DNA from 4 places in the Fructilactobacillus sanfranciscensis genome. Region 1 is predicted to be linked to each of the others. Evidence: predicted binding sites of a transcription regulator. Region 1 holds the regulator's gene; each other region holds the start of a gene.
The links. The regulator LexA, encoded in region 1, represses DNA repair genes until DNA is damaged. The targets are predictions, from matches to a motif close to CNAACANNTGTTNG.
Positions count from the first base shown of each region.

Region 2: the regulator LexA is predicted to act here: its motif matches at 2,547-2,560, upstream of uvrB (excinuclease ABC subunit UvrB).
Region 3: the regulator LexA is predicted to act here: its motif matches at 1,788-1,801, upstream of PY770_RS06695 (Y-family DNA polymerase).
Region 4: the regulator LexA is predicted to act here: its motif matches at 2,634-2,647, upstream of recA (recombinase RecA).

Region 1 covers NZ_CP118925.1:852,326-856,526, reverse strand. Annotated here, with positions in the region: gene PY770_RS04330 (hypothetical protein) at 84-320, shown strand; gene PY770_RS04325 (CPBP family intramembrane glutamic endopeptidase) at 352-999, shown strand; gene PY770_RS04320 (phosphatidylglycerophosphatase A family protein) at 1,345-1,845, shown strand; gene lexA (transcriptional repressor LexA) at 2,111-2,746, opposite strand; gene PY770_RS04310 (DUF896 domain-containing protein) at 2,893-3,144, shown strand; gene PY770_RS04305 (YneF family protein) at 3,162-3,380, shown strand; gene PY770_RS04300 (lysophospholipid acyltransferase family protein) at 3,395-4,024, opposite strand; gene PY770_RS04295 (tRNA1(Val) (adenine(37)-N6)-methyltransferase) at 4,099-4,201, shown strand, end outside.
Region 2 covers NZ_CP118925.1:523,104-527,304, reverse strand. Annotated here, with positions in the region: gene uvrA (excinuclease ABC subunit UvrA) at 1-467, opposite strand, end outside; gene uvrB (excinuclease ABC subunit UvrB) at 480-2,483, opposite strand; gene trxB (thioredoxin-disulfide reductase) at 2,604-3,536, opposite strand; gene PY770_RS02660 (thiol peroxidase) at 3,549-4,055, opposite strand; gene galU (UTP--glucose-1-phosphate uridylyltransferase GalU) at 4,172-4,201, opposite strand, start outside.
Region 3 covers NZ_CP118925.1:1,276,091-1,280,291, forward strand. Annotated here, with positions in the region: gene PY770_RS06685 (hypothetical protein) at 1-138, opposite strand, end outside; partial or broken gene PY770_RS06690 (acetyl-CoA carboxylase) at 131-451, opposite strand; gene PY770_RS06695 (Y-family DNA polymerase) at 444-1,745, opposite strand; gene xylB (xylulokinase) at 1,966-3,465, opposite strand; gene PY770_RS06705 (zinc-binding dehydrogenase) at 3,562-4,201, opposite strand, start outside.
Region 4 covers NZ_CP118925.1:118,720-122,920, forward strand. Annotated here, with positions in the region: gene PY770_RS00565 (ABC transporter ATP-binding protein) at 1-80, opposite strand, end outside; TPP riboswitch at 143-233, opposite strand; gene PY770_RS00570 (winged helix-turn-helix transcriptional regulator) at 285-494, opposite strand; gene PY770_RS00575 (MFS transporter) at 608-1,093, shown strand; gene PY770_RS00580 (winged helix-turn-helix transcriptional regulator) at 1,115-1,429, shown strand; gene recA (recombinase RecA) at 1,495-2,607, opposite strand; gene PY770_RS00590 (AzlC family ABC transporter permease) at 2,820-3,527, shown strand; gene PY770_RS00595 (AzlD domain-containing protein) at 3,514-3,840, shown strand; gene PY770_RS00600 (hypothetical protein) at 3,875-4,051, opposite strand; gene PY770_RS00605 (GNAT family N-acetyltransferase) at 4,067-4,201, opposite strand, start outside.

The sequences.
Region 1 (4,201 bases):
ATCATTCAAAAATAGTTAGAAAGAATTCTCAAAATCTATTTAGGATATGGTATTCTAGTAATAATAAAGTGTAGGTGGTTTTTTTGAAAAAATTTTGGTATTTATTCTGGTTTTTCCTATTTTTAGTAGTTTTATGGTCTGGATATGTTTTTTTAGAACATTCTACATCACAAAATGCAAAATTGATGTTGTTTTTTATTGGATGTGTAATTTTAGCTAGACTTGTGATTACTCCAATTGTAACTATTATTATTCGGCATCATGATTATTTAAAGGAACAAACAGAGCAAGAAAGGAAAAATGATGAAAAATCGAATTAGCAACCTGACATATTTCAAAAGAACGCTAATAATGTTAGGGTTAATTTTTGTTGTTATATTTGTGCAAACACCGATTCAAATTTTATCAATTATTCATCATCCTTCAATTATTTCGTTAGTGGTTGGTGGGGTGATTTATTTAGTATTTTTTGGATTTGCAATCTGGGGTGCACTGATAGCTTATAAAAGCGTTTATAAGCAAACAAATCATGGTTTAAACTTAAAAGACTGGTTGTTAATTGCAAAAGCATACGTATTATTTTTTGTTATTGAAATTGTTTTATCATTTCTCAACCAGTTAGTTTATGCACAAAAAACTACAGAAAATAATAAAAATATCATGGCAATACTTCATGCTAATCCAGTAATTTTAATTTTAATGTGTTTTACTATGACTTTTTTCTCCCCAATATTAGAAGAATTAGTTTTTCGTGGGTATTTAATTAAAGGATTTTTTCCAAATTTTAAGCCATTGATTCCAATGCTTATTAGTGGATTTCTATTTTCTCTTTGCCATGATAACAGCAATCCAATAAGTTTCTTGATTTATATGTCTTTAGGAATGATTCTTTCGTATGTTTATTTAAAACAGGATAAAATTGAAGTTTCAATTGGGCTTCACTTTTTGAACAATTTAATTGCAACTACGTTAATGCTAATTGGGATGTTGATAGGATAGGGAAAATAAATGAATATTTCAGAATTTAATTATTATAATAATTTGAAAAATCGTTTAGCAAAAGTTCATGATGAGATTAACTTGGAAAAGAAAAATTATTTAAAGACTATGACTAATTTGAATCAATGACTTAAAGTCATCTGGAAGTGAATGTGATGTAATTCTTGAAATAGACTTTTTTGCTACTTATGATGATTTTGAAGATGACTTTGTCGGAGCAGATTTTGTTCAAGAAATAGTTAAAAAACATTTAGAAGCACATGAGGCAATGACGATGATTATCACGGAAGATATTTATCCAAATGAATATGATATTACAATTATGCCAAAAGAAGGAGAATAACAATGGTAGATAGAAGAGATTACAAATACCCTGATACACAAGCCTATGATGCTGTAATTAAGTCTTTAAATGATAATGATGTAACTGTTAGAGATATTTCAAAGGTTGTTTATAACTTACAAAAGAAGTATATAAAGATTCCAAGTATGGAATATGTTGATAAAATTGTGATTGATGTTTTACACAAACGAGAAGTTTTAAATAATGCGTTAGTTGGGTTAGAAATTGATCGATTAGCATCAGAACATAAACTAGATGAGCCACTTCAAAGCATTGTTGAACATGATTTAGGAGTTTTTGGTGTTGACGAAACTTTAGCATTAGGAATTGCTAATATTTATGGAACCATTGGAATTACAAATTATTGTGGATTAGATACTAATAAACAAGGAATTGTTAAAATTCTTGATCAAAGAACTGATCGAGTTACAACTTTTATTGATGATATTGTTGGTTCAGTTGCAGGGGCGGCATCTGCTAAAATTGCACACGAAAATTCATAATATGTTAAAAAGAGCTCATCTTATACAGATGAGCTCTTTCATTTTATTTTTATTTTGCAGATTTAACTGCTTTTACACATTTTGGTCCAAATTCAAACTCATCGTCAAGTAATTCTGATTTACCAACATTCTTACGAACAACTTTTAATCAGTTAGATTCATTGTCACCGAGACCAGTCTGACTAACAAAAACCACCTCCACTAAATCACAATTTGATAGGGAATAGCCTTATCAAATTCTTGAAGGGTGTATGTTTCGTATGCTTTAGTTTATATCAGAACGATATAAACCGACAACTTTACCTAAAATTGTACAACTTTTTAAAATAATTGGAGCCATTGTATCATTTTCTGGTTGAAGCCTGAAGTGATCACTTTCTTTAAAGAAACGTTTACAAGTAGCTTCTCCTTCATCATTCATTGCAATCACAATTTCACCATTTTCAGCATTGTGCTGGCGACGAACAATTACTTGATCTCCATCTAAAATTCCAATGTTAATCATACTTGTACCGCTGATAGTTAACATAAAAAGAGAATCTGCATTTTGCGCTAGACTATCTGGAATTGGAAAGTAATCGGTTGCTTCTTGAACTGCGAGAATTGGTTCTCCTGCAGCTACAACTCCCAACAAAGGAATTTCTTTATTACGTGTTTCAGGGGATAATCCCAAAAAATTGATTCCTGCAGGGGTAACTTCTAAAGCTCTAGGTTTAGTTGGGTCTTTACTAATAAACCCCTTTTTTTCTAACCTTGATAAATGTCCATGAACCGTTGAAGTTGAAGAAAGTCCGACTTCTTTACATATTTCTCTAACCGTTGGTGGATAACCGTGTTCCCGCACGTTATCATAAATGAAACGTAGGATATCCATTTGTTTTGTATTTGCGTTGTTTGACATTGGTCCACCTCGAAAAAATGATTATTGCTAGTATGATAAGATTAACATATTTAACTCAGTTTGCAAACACTAGTTCGTATTTGAAAACTTTGTTTCTTAAAAATTTCATGCTATTATAGAAGTAATTAAAATAAGGAGTTGTAGATATGGCAGAAGATCCGGAACTTAAAAAAATTATTCCAAGAATTAATGAATTAGCTCATAAGGCAAAATTGCAAGACTTAACTGATAAAGAAAAAGAAGAACGAGATCAGTTACGTAAACATTACCTCAAGCGCTTTAAATCTAATTTTAAAAGTCAAATTGAAATGACACAAATTTATGATAAAGATGGAAAAGAAGTAACGCCTGAGGAAGTAAAAGAAATTCAACGTAAAAAAAATCTTAGAGATAATTAAATAAAGGAGAGTTAATTATGGCAACTTGGATGTGGATCATATTAGTTTTAGTAGCACTTGCTGCTGGTTTGGTACTTGGTTTTTTTGGTGCTCGTAAGTACATGGAAAAATATTTGAAGGAAAACCCACCAATTAATGAAGAACAATTAAAGGGTATGATGCTTCAAATGGGACAAAAACCTTCCAAAAAGAAATTGAACCAAATGATGAATTCTATGAAACGTAATGCAAAATAAAAAAACACCACTTTTTAGTGGTGTTTTTTTGATTCATCAACATATACGTAATTTGGATTAATTTCAGCATCTAAATTTTTGAACGCATCACTCATTTGCTTTTCCACAATTGCTTGATTTTTATCATCTAATTTAAGATTTTTATCTACAAAAATTGGGGTACCGAAGTTAATATGAGCTTTATTACGACAAAAAAATTCTTTTAAAGTCAATGGTCCTTGATAAACGACCGGCAAAAGTGGGACACCAGACATTTTAGCAATCATTGCCGCACCACCTTTTAGTTTTGTCGAGTGTCGCGTTCCTGATGGAAAAATCATTACTGACAAATCTGTTTTACGAAGAACTTTGATTGGCCGTTTGATTACCGAAATTCCTGGGTTATTACGATCAACTGGTTCAACGTTTAATTTAGTAAGAAACCATCCCATAAATGGATTTTTAAATAATTCTTTCTTTGCAATGAAATAAAATTGCTTAGGCAGTAAAATTTCTGCGAAGTAAATCATGTCAAACCAGGTCCGATGTGGGGCAACTAGAATATAATTTCCCTTTGGAATACGATTCTGATTCATTACGTTGACTTTTCCATTGGCAATTCTAATTAATCCTTTAGCAATTGAAAAGATAAATGAATAAAACAATCTTCTCATCCTCCTTTTTGAGTTGTACAATTGATATTATAGCATTATAACGAATGATTAAAGGGTGAATTACGATGGATCAAACAATTGAATTAAAACAGGGTGAACGAATTGATCAGCTTTACAGTAGTGATATTAAAATAATTCAAAATGCTGAAGTTTTTTCCTTTTCATTGG
Region 2 (4,201 bases), 330 kb from region 1:
ATGGGAGAAAGAATTTGGAGCTTTGTTCGTTCTGGTAATGCCATAATCCGGTCAATCATTTGATCAATTGATTGACTCTCAATCACCGTTCCATCATTGGGACAAATTGGAGTTCCCACACGTGCCCATAATAATCGTAAATAATCATTAATTTCGGTTACTGTTCCAACCGTCGAACGTGGATTTTTGGAAGTCGTTTTTTGATCAATTGAAATTGCCGGACTAAGTCCCACAATTGAGTCAACATCTGGCTTATTCATTTGTCCTAAAAATTGACGAGCATATGATGAAAGACTTTCAACATAACGACGCTGTCCTTCTGCATAAAGTGTATCAAACGCTAATGAACTTTTACCAGATCCAGATAAACCTGTCATAACCACTAATTTATCTTTCGGAATATCTACGTCAACATTTTTTAAATTATGTTCACGAGCTCCTCTAATTTTAATTTTGTCATTTTCCATTTGTTTTTCACCTCACATATCTTTTTTTAATTTTTTAATTGTGTCTCGAAGTGATGCAGCTTGTTCAAAGTCTAATTGTTTAGCAGCTTCACGCATTTCATCACTTAAGTTTTTAATCATTTGTTCCTGTTCTTTATAACTCATTTGTTCAAAATCAGTTTCTGCAAATGGTTTTTTCTTATTGTACTTATCATCTTCATCCTGCTTGTAAGCCGAAATGGCCTTAGAAATTGGTTTGATAATAGTTTTGGGCGTAATATGATGTTCTTTATTATATGCAATTTGAATTTTACGACGTCGAGTTGTTTCATCCATGGCAGCTTGCATCGAGTCTGTTACTCGATCAGCGTACATGATAACGTGTCCGTTTTCATTTCGGGCAGCCCGACCAATCGTTTGGATAAGTGAACGTGGATTACGTAAAAATCCTTCCTTATCAGCATCTAAAATCGCAACTAATGAAACTTCCGGAACATCAATTCCTTCCCGAAGCAAGTTAATTCCAACAAGCACATCAAATTTACCTAAACGAAGATCTCGAATAATTCGAGTCCGTTCCAAGGTTTTAATGTCACTGTGAAGATAACGAACTTTAATCCCTAAATCTTTCAAATAATCAGTCAAATCTTCCGACATTTTCTTCGTCAAAGTCGTAACAAATGTCCGTTGGTTTTTCTTAATTCGTTCGTTAATTTCTCCAACTAAATCATCCATTTGATCCTTTGTAGGACGGACTTCAACCGTGGGATCTAATAATCCGGTTGGTCGGATTATTTGTTCAACCACTTGGCTACTATTTTCTAACTCGTAAGTCCCTGGTGTGGCTGACATATAAATAACTTGGTGAATATGTTTTTCAAATTCAGTAAAGTCTAACGGACGATTATCGTAAGAACTAGGTAATCTAAATCCATAATCAATTAATTGTTTTTTTCGCGCTTTATCCCCTTTAATCATTCCGTGAACTTGAGGAAGCGTCTGGTGAGATTCATCGACAAACATCAAGAAATCTTTTGGAAAGAAATCAAGCAATGTATAAGGTGGTTCTCCTGGTTTACGACGATCCATATAGCGTGAATAATTTTCAATTCCAGTGGTATATCCCATCTCACGCAACATTTCAATATCATATGTCGTTCGTTGTTTGAGTCGTTGTGCTTCCAACAATTTCCCTGATTTTTCCATGGCAGCCACTTGTTTTTCCATATCGGTTTTAATTTCAGGTAAAGCCACGTTCATCACTTCATCATTGGTCAAGAAATGAGTCGCAGGGAATAAAGTAACTTGTTCTGGATTTCCGAGTACTTCACCAGTTAGAGTATTAACCTGTGTAATCTTATCAATTTCATCTCCAAAGAATTCGATTCGATAAGCATTTTGCGTGCCAGATGCCGGAAAGACTTCGACAGTATCTCCGTGCACACGAAAACGACCACGATCAAAGTCAATATCATTACGTTGGAATTGAATGTTAACTAATTTACGTAATAAAACATCACGTTCCATTTCTTCTCCAACGTGAAGTGTAACTGTATGGTCCTGGTATTCTTTAGGACTACCTAATCCAAAAATTGAAGAAACTGAGGCCACGACAATTACATCATTACGTGATAACAATGCACTAGTTGCCGCATGTCGGAGTTGATCAATTTCGTCATTAATCGAAGCATCTTTTTCAATGTAAGTATCACTTGAAGGTACATATGCTTCGGGTTGGTAATAATCATAATAACTAACAAAATATTCAACAGCATTATTTGGGAAAAACTTTTTTAACTCTGTATATAATTGCCCAGCTAGAGTTTTATTATGAGCCAAAACTAAAGTAGGACGATTCTGATCTCTAATGACATTTGCCATTGTAAAAGTCTTCCCAGTTCCGGTTGCTCCTAGTAAAGTTTGTTCTTTATCACCCGCAGCTAATCCTTGATCCAATTTCTTAATGGCTGACGGTTGGTCCCCTGTTGGTTTATATTTTGATACTAAATCAAATTTTTTGTGTGATTTTGTAACCATCTTATACCTCTTTTTCAATTCGTAAGCGGGAATATTTCCCTATAATAGTATTATCCTAGCATACGAACATACTTTCGCCAAACAAAAAGAAGTAGTTAAATAACTACTTCTTAAATTGAATTATTTATTTGATTTTAAACTTTCAACGTAATCAAAAACACCTTGACCGGCAATTCCACCATCACCGACTGCAGTCGTAATTTGACGAAGATGCTTCTTACGAACATCACCAACAGCAAAGATTCCAGGAACCTTCGTTTCCATTAATTCGTTCGTATCAATCCAACCGGCTTCATCAGTAATTCCAATGTTACGGAATGCATCTGTCATTGGCAAAATTCCTACGTAAACAAATACCCCAGCAGCAGGAACAACTGTTTCTTCACCAGTTTGATTGTTTTTAATTTTAACATTAGTTACTTTACGATCATCACCTTGAATTTCTTCAACTGTACTATTCCAAATGAAATCGATATTATCACGATCAAAAGCGCGTTCTTGTAAAATTCGTTGAGCTCGCAATTGGTCACGACGATGAACCACTGTCACTTTCGCAGCAATGTTTGCTAGATAAGTAGCTTCTTGAATGGCAGAATCTCCACCACCAACAACGATTACATTATCGCCTTTAAAGAAAGCTCCATCACAAACAGCACAATAAGAAACTCCACGTCCACCATATTCTTTTTCGCCAGGTGCACCAAGTTTGCGATACTCAGAACCAGAAGCAATTACAACTGCAGAAGATTCGTACTCATCATCAGCTGTTTTTACAATTCTTTTATCACCATCGATTTCAATTCCGGTAACTTCCCCGTATCCATATTCCACTCCAAATTGAGTACTACTCTCATACATTTCTTCAGAGAGTTTAGGACCAAGAATTGACTTAAAACCAGGATAATTTTCGATTTCAGCAGTGTTGTTCATTTGACCACCATAAACACCACGATCAAGCATTAAAACTGATAATTCAGCTCGCGATGCATAAAGTGCAGCTGTCATACCCGCAGGCCCAGCTCCGATTACAATCACATCATATTTTTTTGTCATCTGAATCAACTCCTATTTATTAGTTAATTTTTCTAATTCTTTAATTACTAAATCATAATTAGGCTCGTGTGATACTTCGTGAACCATTTGTTCATAGACAATTTTACCGCTTGCATCAACAATATAGACTACCCGAGCTAAATGATCAAAGCCTGGAATATAAAGATGCATTGCTTTTCCAAATGAACCGTTAGCATCAGATAAAATTTCCATTCCATCAGCATCATGAGCAGCACACCAGTTTTTTTGACTAGCAACTGGATCATTAGAAACGGTGATAAATTTAATTCCTTTAAAATCACTCGCAACTTGATTAAAGTGAGCTGTTTCTAAACTACAAACGTCAGTATCAAGACTAGGAACCACACTTAATAAGGTTAATTGGCCTTCTAAGTCTTTTGTGGTCAATGTTTGACCATCTGCGTTAGTTAAAGTGAAGTCAGGTAAAAAGTCGTCATAATGAAGTTGATCATTACCCATTTTAGAACCAAAATCTTCGCCACCAATTGTTAATTTCATAATATTTTCTCCTCAAATTTTCTCTACTGCAATTATATTAACACATTTGCTTACTTTTATTTAGTAAAGTGATTAAAAAAAGATACTGACTAAGCAGTATCTTTTTTATTTGATTTTTATTTTTCTAATTTGTTAGCTAAATCAAT
Region 3 (4,201 bases), 420 kb from region 1:
ATTTTTATATCTTTGTTTTTTTATTGCCACTGTATGATCAGATAGATAAAAACCTTGCCACTTGGTCATACCACGGTCTTGGTAATCATGTTCAAAAAACTGATCAACTACTTTTTGGCTAAAATGATATTTATTCAAGTACATCACGCTTTCTTTGAATTAATCTTTGTGAGCTTGGCCATTTAAGTCCACAAAATCCGACAAATTTAATGGTTAGTTAGTGCTCTAATTTAAAATCAGCAATTAATGCTTCCAAGTATTCTAAATGGTAGGTATTAACTGAGTGTAAAGGTATTAATTTTAACCGCTGGCCGCGCCGTTGGCTATTAAAGAAAAAGTTGTAAGTTTTATCATAAGGATCATTAGCAATCTCAATCCAATAGTGAGTTCGAGAAATCCTTTTAAACAAACCATCAATTCGTTCCAGAATAATTTTTAGATTGCTATTCATAACTTTTTCCTCCGTTATGTCCACCCACTAATTTAGCTCTTTCAAGTGCTGTTCCGCCTTTATCTAGGCTATTGGCAAAAACTAATTTAGAAAAACCATATTTATGATGAATTTCATCAATAATTTGATTTAGCTTAGACGTCTTAATTTGGGTATCAACTTTCGCAAATAAATCTAACGACCTACCAGTGTTATTGGTTAACTTACTACAGTAAACTGCTACGTTTCTAATTGATTGACCTTCCCAATTATTTCTAAATAAGTATAAGAGTTGTATAACAATTGCTTGATTATCATCAGTTTCATCGATCGAAAGCATTTGATGAAATCCCGATTTTCCATAGATCTCACTATCATGAAAGGAAAAGCCAATTCCTAAGGAGATCCGACTAGTTAATTTATGATGACTTCGTACTCGAGATGCGACTTGCTCACCAATTTCTTTAATCACATTTTCAATCTCAGCTTGGCTTTGATAATCACGCGGTAAAGCCTGGAAATTACCTAAACTTTTAGATTTAACCACTGGTTTTTCGGTAAGTTTCGAACGATCAACGCCCCGAGCGGTAGCAAAGATTTGCGTTACAATAATACCCATTTCTTGTTTCAAAAGGTAAGGATTCGCATGTGCTAAATCATTCATAGTATAAATTTCTAGACGATTTAAATGTTTAGCGGTTCGTTTCCCAATTCCCCAAACTTGAGTTAAATCTTGAATTGACCAAATTTTAGTCGGAACATTTTGGTAATGAATTTCACCAATTAAATCATGATTATGTTTGACATAAATATCCAGAGCTAGCTTCGCTTGTACTGGGTTATCGCCAATTCCAACCGTCGTATATAGTCCCAATTCTTGTCTAACTGTCTTTTGGATTAATCTCGCCACAGATCTAACCGAGTTACCAAACAAATGCCAAGATTTCGTCATATCAAGGATACTTTCATCAATTGAATAAGGCCAAATCATTTCTTCTGGAGTGAATTTACTAAATAATTGGTTAATTTCAAGGTTCTTTTTTATGTATAAATTCATCCGTGGAGGTACCACTAGTAATCTAGGATCAGTGGGTAAATCTCTTTGCCGCGAAACATTGGCCTTTAAATTATATAACTTTTTGGCTTCAGGTAATGTTGCTAAAATCAGTCCCCCATTAGTATTTTCTGCTTCGCTCATCACTACTAATGGAACTTTTAAAGGATTGAATCCTCGCTGAATTGCTTCACAGCTGGCATAGAAAGACTTGTTATCGATTAAGAAATATACTCCTTTGGGCTCTTTATCAAAAAACATCATCGCATCTCCTTTAATTACAAAGTAATTATATCATAGATACGAACATATGTTCTAGTTTATTTAAAAGATTAAAATACATAAAGAATGACGATTAACTAATTTTAGGATTATAATTGTGTGATATAATTTCAGTAATCAAAAGAAGACATATTACTACTCATATAAAAAGAGCACTCAGATTAACCCCCTGAGTGCTCTTTTGATTTATTAATAATTTTTATTTTTTAAATTTTTGTAATTCATGACTAATTTCAGCAGTTTGAAGATAAACTTGTTGATAAATCTCATATAGTTGATCGTATTTTGCCACGTTTGCTGAAATTGGATTATGCACTTCAGCGATGTGCACGAATTTTTCTGCACAGGCCTTAAAGTCTGGATACCAACCTAAACCAACGGCTGCAATCATGGCAGCTCCCATGCCTGGACCTTGTTCATTAGCCAATTTTTTAACGGGTGTGTTGAAAATATCGGCTTGAATTTGAAGCCACAAATCACTCTTCGAACCTCCGCCAATCGAAACAATTTCATCAATATCAGCATTTTGTTCCCGATAAATGTTTAAAATGTCGCGAAAACTGAAGGTCACTCCTTCAATGACAGCTCGAGCAAAATCATTGCGGTCTTGCGTAGCATCAATTCCTAAGAAACTTCCACGAATATCAGCATCCGCATACGGAGCTCGTTCCCCAACAATGTAAGGTGAAAATAGCAATCCATTTGCACCAACTGTAGAACTAGCGGCTCCACTAATCACTTTTGTAAAGGGAATGTCCTGACAGAATGTGTCTTTGAACCAACTAAGTGAATAACCGGCTGCTAAAGTTACTCCCATTGAATAATAAGCGCCAGGAACGACATGGTCTTCCATTTGTACGCGACCATGATAAGCATCAACGGGTCGATCTTCGTATTTTAAAATTACTCCAGAAGTTCCGATACTTGAAAGCACTACTTTAGGCGATAAGATTCCAGCTCCTAAGGCACCACAGGCGTTATCAGCTCCACCACCAAAGACTTGAGTAGTGGTTTTTAAACCAGAAAATTCAGCATATTCCTTAGTAATTGTCCCAACATCAGTTGTTGACTTAATCAATGGTGGCAAAACACTCATCGAAATTCCAAATTTTTCGCAAATTTGTTTACTCCACTCGTTAGTGTGAATATCTAGTAACGTGGTACCAGTAGCGTCTGAGTAATCAATGCCTAATTTACCAGTCATCCGATAACGGACATAGTCTTTCGGCGTCAAAATTACAGCTGTTTTCTTCCAGTTTTCTGGTTCATTTTCTTTAACCCACAAAATTTTAGGCAAAGTAAAGCCTTCCAAAGGACGATTACCAGTAATTTTAACGAAATCATCGCCCATTTGGTCATCAATTTCATGACGTTGCTTAGTGGTCCGCGTATCGTTCCACAAAATGGCCGGACGAATTACGTCATGTTCTTTGTCTAACAAAACTAATCCGTGCATTTGACCAGAATAACTAATTCCCTTGATGTCACTAGTTGAAACTTTGTCATCTAAAATCAAACGGACAATTGCAACCGTCGTTGACATTACCCAGTCATTGGGATTTTGTTCACTATAACCAGATTTTGGGTGGCTAAGTGGATAATCAAATGATTCTTGTGCAATTACGTTACCTTCTCGATCAACTGCCGAAACCTTAACGGCACTCGTACCTAAATCGACTCCTAATACACATTCTGCCATGTTGCTTTCCCCTCTCAAAACATCAACATTTATTCATCTATATTATAGTTGAAGAAGATTCTGAAAGTTTGCTTAAGACTTAATTATTTTTAACTACTACTTTTCCAAGCATGTGTTTACTTTCAACCATTCCCAACCAAAGCTCACCATTCTTGATTTTAAGGAACTGAAATCCAAGTTTCTGCCAGAACCAGTCGTAGAAACAATCTTACCAAAAGGTGCAATCAATTTAGTAATCACCGGCCAATAAAAATTCAAGTTACTTGGTTCTAAAATATAGTTAACCTTTTTAAAGCCTAAATCATTAACTTGTTTAACTAAGTCTTCATGATAATCAACTACGTAATCAACCCAATGGCTGAGTTCCCATGCCTTGGCTTCTGCTTTTCCAGCAGTTGCAATCACCTTTAAGCCAGCTAAGTGAGCTAATTGTGTGGCAATCGATCCGACTCCACCTGAACCATTAATAATCAAAATTGATTGTTTCCGATTATTGTCCACATCATTAATATTGATGTTCATTTGTTCAAATAATGATTCCCAAGCGGTCAAACTAGTTAGTGGCATGGCTGCACTTTCTGCAATTGAAAGTTGTTTAGGAGCGTGCCCGACAATTCTCTCATCAACGGCTTGATATTCACTGTCACTGCCTGGTCTGTCATATGCTCCAGCATAAAATACTTTGTCGCCCTGCTTAAACAAGCTAGTTTTGCTACCCGTTTCTACGACATTTCCA
Region 4 (4,201 bases), 630 kb from region 1:
ACATCGACATTTTCGAAAATTGGTTTCTCATTTTTTTGATACTTAAAATTGAAGTTTTGGACCTCGATGGTGTTCATCATAGCTTCCTCCAAAGAAAAAGCCATCTTCTATTAAGAAGACGGCTTTTGTTTTATTAAAATTAGACAACTGTTTGTCAGATTACCTCCGCTAGCATTACCTAGATCAGGTTCAATGGGTATAATCTCAGCCGTTAAGCACCCCAGCTATTTAATTGTGTCTTTATTATACCAAAGAAAGGTTCGAAATACTTTGTGACCTTGAAATTACCACCGATTTTTCCAATCAATCATCGCGGTAAACATCTTTCTAGCATCTTTACCTTTCGGCGTGAGCTGATATTCCACGCTTGGGGGAATAACGGGATAAACCGTGCGAGTAATGATGCCATTCTTTTCTAAGGTTTTCAATCTAGCTGATAAGGTTCGACTACTCATGGTCGCAAATTTTTCACCGCTGCCTTTCCCTGATACCATAAAAAAGTTTACTTTAGTAAACCCGATGTCATTATTTTCCCTACTTATTTAAGTAAAGTGACAAATTTAAGCTTATTTAACATAACTTTAATTTTTTTAGTGGGAGAAGAAAAATGGAAAGAAAAAGTAACGCTTGGTTGATTTTATTTACATTAGCACTGGGATTTATTATGGCAACTTTAGATGTTTCAATTTCTAACGTTGCCGTGACTACTATTCAAAGTGACTTACATTTGACAGCAGCTGCTGGTGCATGGATTTTAGATAGTTACATGTTGTCGTTTGCATCATTGTTATTTTTAGGTGGCTCTTTATCCAATCGGTATGGAATTAAAAAACCATTATTGTTTGGCTTATCGTTAGCTGCTGTAACTAGCGTTGGCTTAGCTTTATCAGTTTTTACTGGAAACTATGCGTTGCTAGCAGTTCTTTATGCCCTTGGAAATTTAGGAATTGGAATTTCCGTTCCTGCTATGACAACTTTAACTATGCAAAGTGCTGGGTCAGAATATTCTAACATCGCAAGTACTATGTTAAACATTGCGAGACAAACTGGATCTTTAGTAGGTTTGGTAACTAAGATTCGAGTAGAAGCTTAAATTTTGAAAAGGTAGTCCTTTATGACAGAAAAAAGTTGTTTGCTTGAGCCGGTTTTTGATTTATTTGGTAAAAAATGGACGACGTTAATTTTACGAGAAATTATGAACGGAAATAATCATTACGGAAAGTTGCTTAAAATTATTCCTAACATTAGTTCGAGAACGTTATCAAGTCGGTTACGGATGCTAGAGGAAAATGGAATCGTGATCAGAAATGTTTATGACACAATTCCACCGAGTGTCGAATATAATCTAACGAAAATTGGGCAAAAAACACGAAAAATTTTTGTTGCGATGAGCGAGTGGCAAGCGGAATGGAAGAAAGTTAACAATTAAATATAAATTTCTCCAAACAAAAACTCTCAAACTAATCAATTACGATTATTTTGAGAGTTTTTAATTTAAATATCTAAAGTTGAATTATCTTCTACTTTAGGATCCTTTGTTGCTTTATCAGTCTTATCGTCTTTAGAAGCTTTTTCAGATTTAGCAGGTTCTTCTTTTTCAATTCCGTAAGCTACTCGAACTTTGTGGATTAGTTCTTCAACTAATTCAGGCTTTCCGTTCAAGTTAGCAACAGTTTTGTTAAGTCCTTGTCCTAAACGTTCTTCACCATATGAGTACCATGAACCAGATTTGTCGATAATATCTTTATCAACTGCTAAGTTCACCATGTCAGCAACGGGTTCAATCCCTTTACCGAAACTCATGAAGGTATCAACTGTCTTGAATGGAGGAGCAACCTTGTTTTTGGCAACTTTAATCTTAGTTTCTTTCCCAACCACTTCTTGACCGTCTTTTTGTTGTTTGGTTCCACTAACTCGGAGACGAACACTGGAATAGAATTTCAATGCACGACCACCAGGGGTAGTTTCAGGATTACCAAACATCACACCAACTTTTTCCCGAAGTTGATTAATGAAAATTACAACGGTATTGGTTTTGTTGATGTTGGCAGTTAATTTACGAAGGGCTTGAGACATCAAACGGGCTTGTAAACCAACGTGGGAATCACCAATGTCACCTTCGATTTCTGCTTTAGGAACTAAAGCAGCAACAGAATCGACTACGACTAAATCAATTGCACCTGAACCAATTAAGGCATCAGCAATTCGAAGGCCTTCTTCACCAGTTCCTGGTTGTGAAAGAAGTAGATTATCAATATCAACCCCTAATGCCTTAGCATATTCGGGATCCATGGCATTTTCTGCATCAATATAGGCAGCAGTACCACCATTTTTTTGTGTTTCTGCAACAGTTTGTAAGGCAATGGTTGTCTTACCTGAAGATTCAGCACCGAAAATTTCGACTACACGACCACGAGGAAATCCACCAACACCAAGGGCAATATCTAATGATAAAATTCCAGTAGAGATTGCACTAACAGTATTTTCAGGGGTTTCACCCATTCGCATGATAGCTCCGGTACCAAATTCTTTTTTAATTTGTTTTAATGCTTTATCAAGCTCAGCTTGACGAGCATCTTGAGCGTTTTTCTTAGAACTTGAGGCCATAAAAACACCTTTCTATTTTTAAAATGTGAACGTTTGTTCGCTTATCGATATAATTTATTCTACTCTATTACTTACGCAATTTCCAGCAAAATAAATTCGATCTTCAATTAATTATAACTTATTTGTCTAATTATCAAACTTAGCAGAAATTAATTGCAAGTTCATTATATAATGAATAAATATAAAACGATTTATCAAAGAGGTGAACATTTGTGAACGGTAATTTATCATTACGTTCTGGAATTAAAGATACTATCCCAACTTTATCAGGATACATTGGTGTGGGACTAGCATTTGGAATTGTAGCTAAATCAGCTGGCTTAAATTTATTAATAATTGTTTTAATGTCTGCGATTACTTATTCAGGTGCAGCACAATTTGTGATTGTAAGTATGTTAGTTAGTGGGAGCACTTTTCTTTCAATTTTGGTGGCAGTTTTCTTATTATCAGCACGGATGCTATTAATGGGAATGACGGTTGCTCCGTATTTAAAGAAAGAATCAATGAAACGAAATATTATTCTAGGATCATTGTTAACCGATGAAACTTTTGCTTTAACAATGAATAAATTAAATTACACAAAGCGCATAGTTAATTTTGAATGGTTGAATACTGCGAATATATTGGCTTATCTGACTTGGATAATTGCTTCTGGAATAGGTGGAAGTCTTGGTAGTTTAATTCCCAATCCAAATAAATTTGGGCTAGATTTTGCTTTCATTGCGATGTTTATTGGTTTACTTTATCTTCAAATTTTGGCAGATAGAACAATGGCTTTCAAATTACAAGTAATCATGGTGTTGGTAACACTTGGATTAACCTACCTTGGGTTAATTTTTATTCCTAGTAGCTTATTACTACTGGTAGTAACTTTAGTTGGATGTTGGTTAGGAGTGAAAATCAAAAATGCTTTCTTTTAAATTTGTTTTGCTAGTAATTGTTGGATGTGGGCTCGTAACTTGGCTAACGAGAGTAATTCCATTTATCCTACTGAAAAAATTCGAGTTACCAATTTCATTTGTGGAATTTCTCAGTTTTGTTCCAGTGGTAATTATGTCTGCTCTTTGGTTTAATGGCTTATTTGTGCAACATCTCGGCCATTTACCTAGTTTAAATATTGAAAATTTATTAGCTTCGATACCGACTGTAATTTCTGCAATTATCAGTAAAAATTTACTAGTGATTGTGGCAGTTGGTATTTTATCTTTAGCAATTATTAGATTTTTAGCCTAAAAAGACCCCGGAAATTTTCCGAGGTCTTTTTATATTAAATTAGGATAATGAGGATTGTGACAAAACAAATTAATAAAACGGATAGTGCGCCAAATCTTTTGGACCGCCATGTTTTTTGACTTTTATATGACCAAATTAAACTGGCAATCGTTACTAAGATTGCGGCAAGAGCCATAATAATTAATTTAATTAGAACTGCTTGATCACTCATTGAAAGCTCCTATTATTAATGTAATTCGATTTGGTAAGCAAAACGATCATCACCTTCTGCTTTAGTACGAATAATACCTTTTTTAGTAAATCCGCTAGCCAAAATAATGTGTTGCATTGCCTTGTTCATTGGGTGAGTATCGATTCGAAC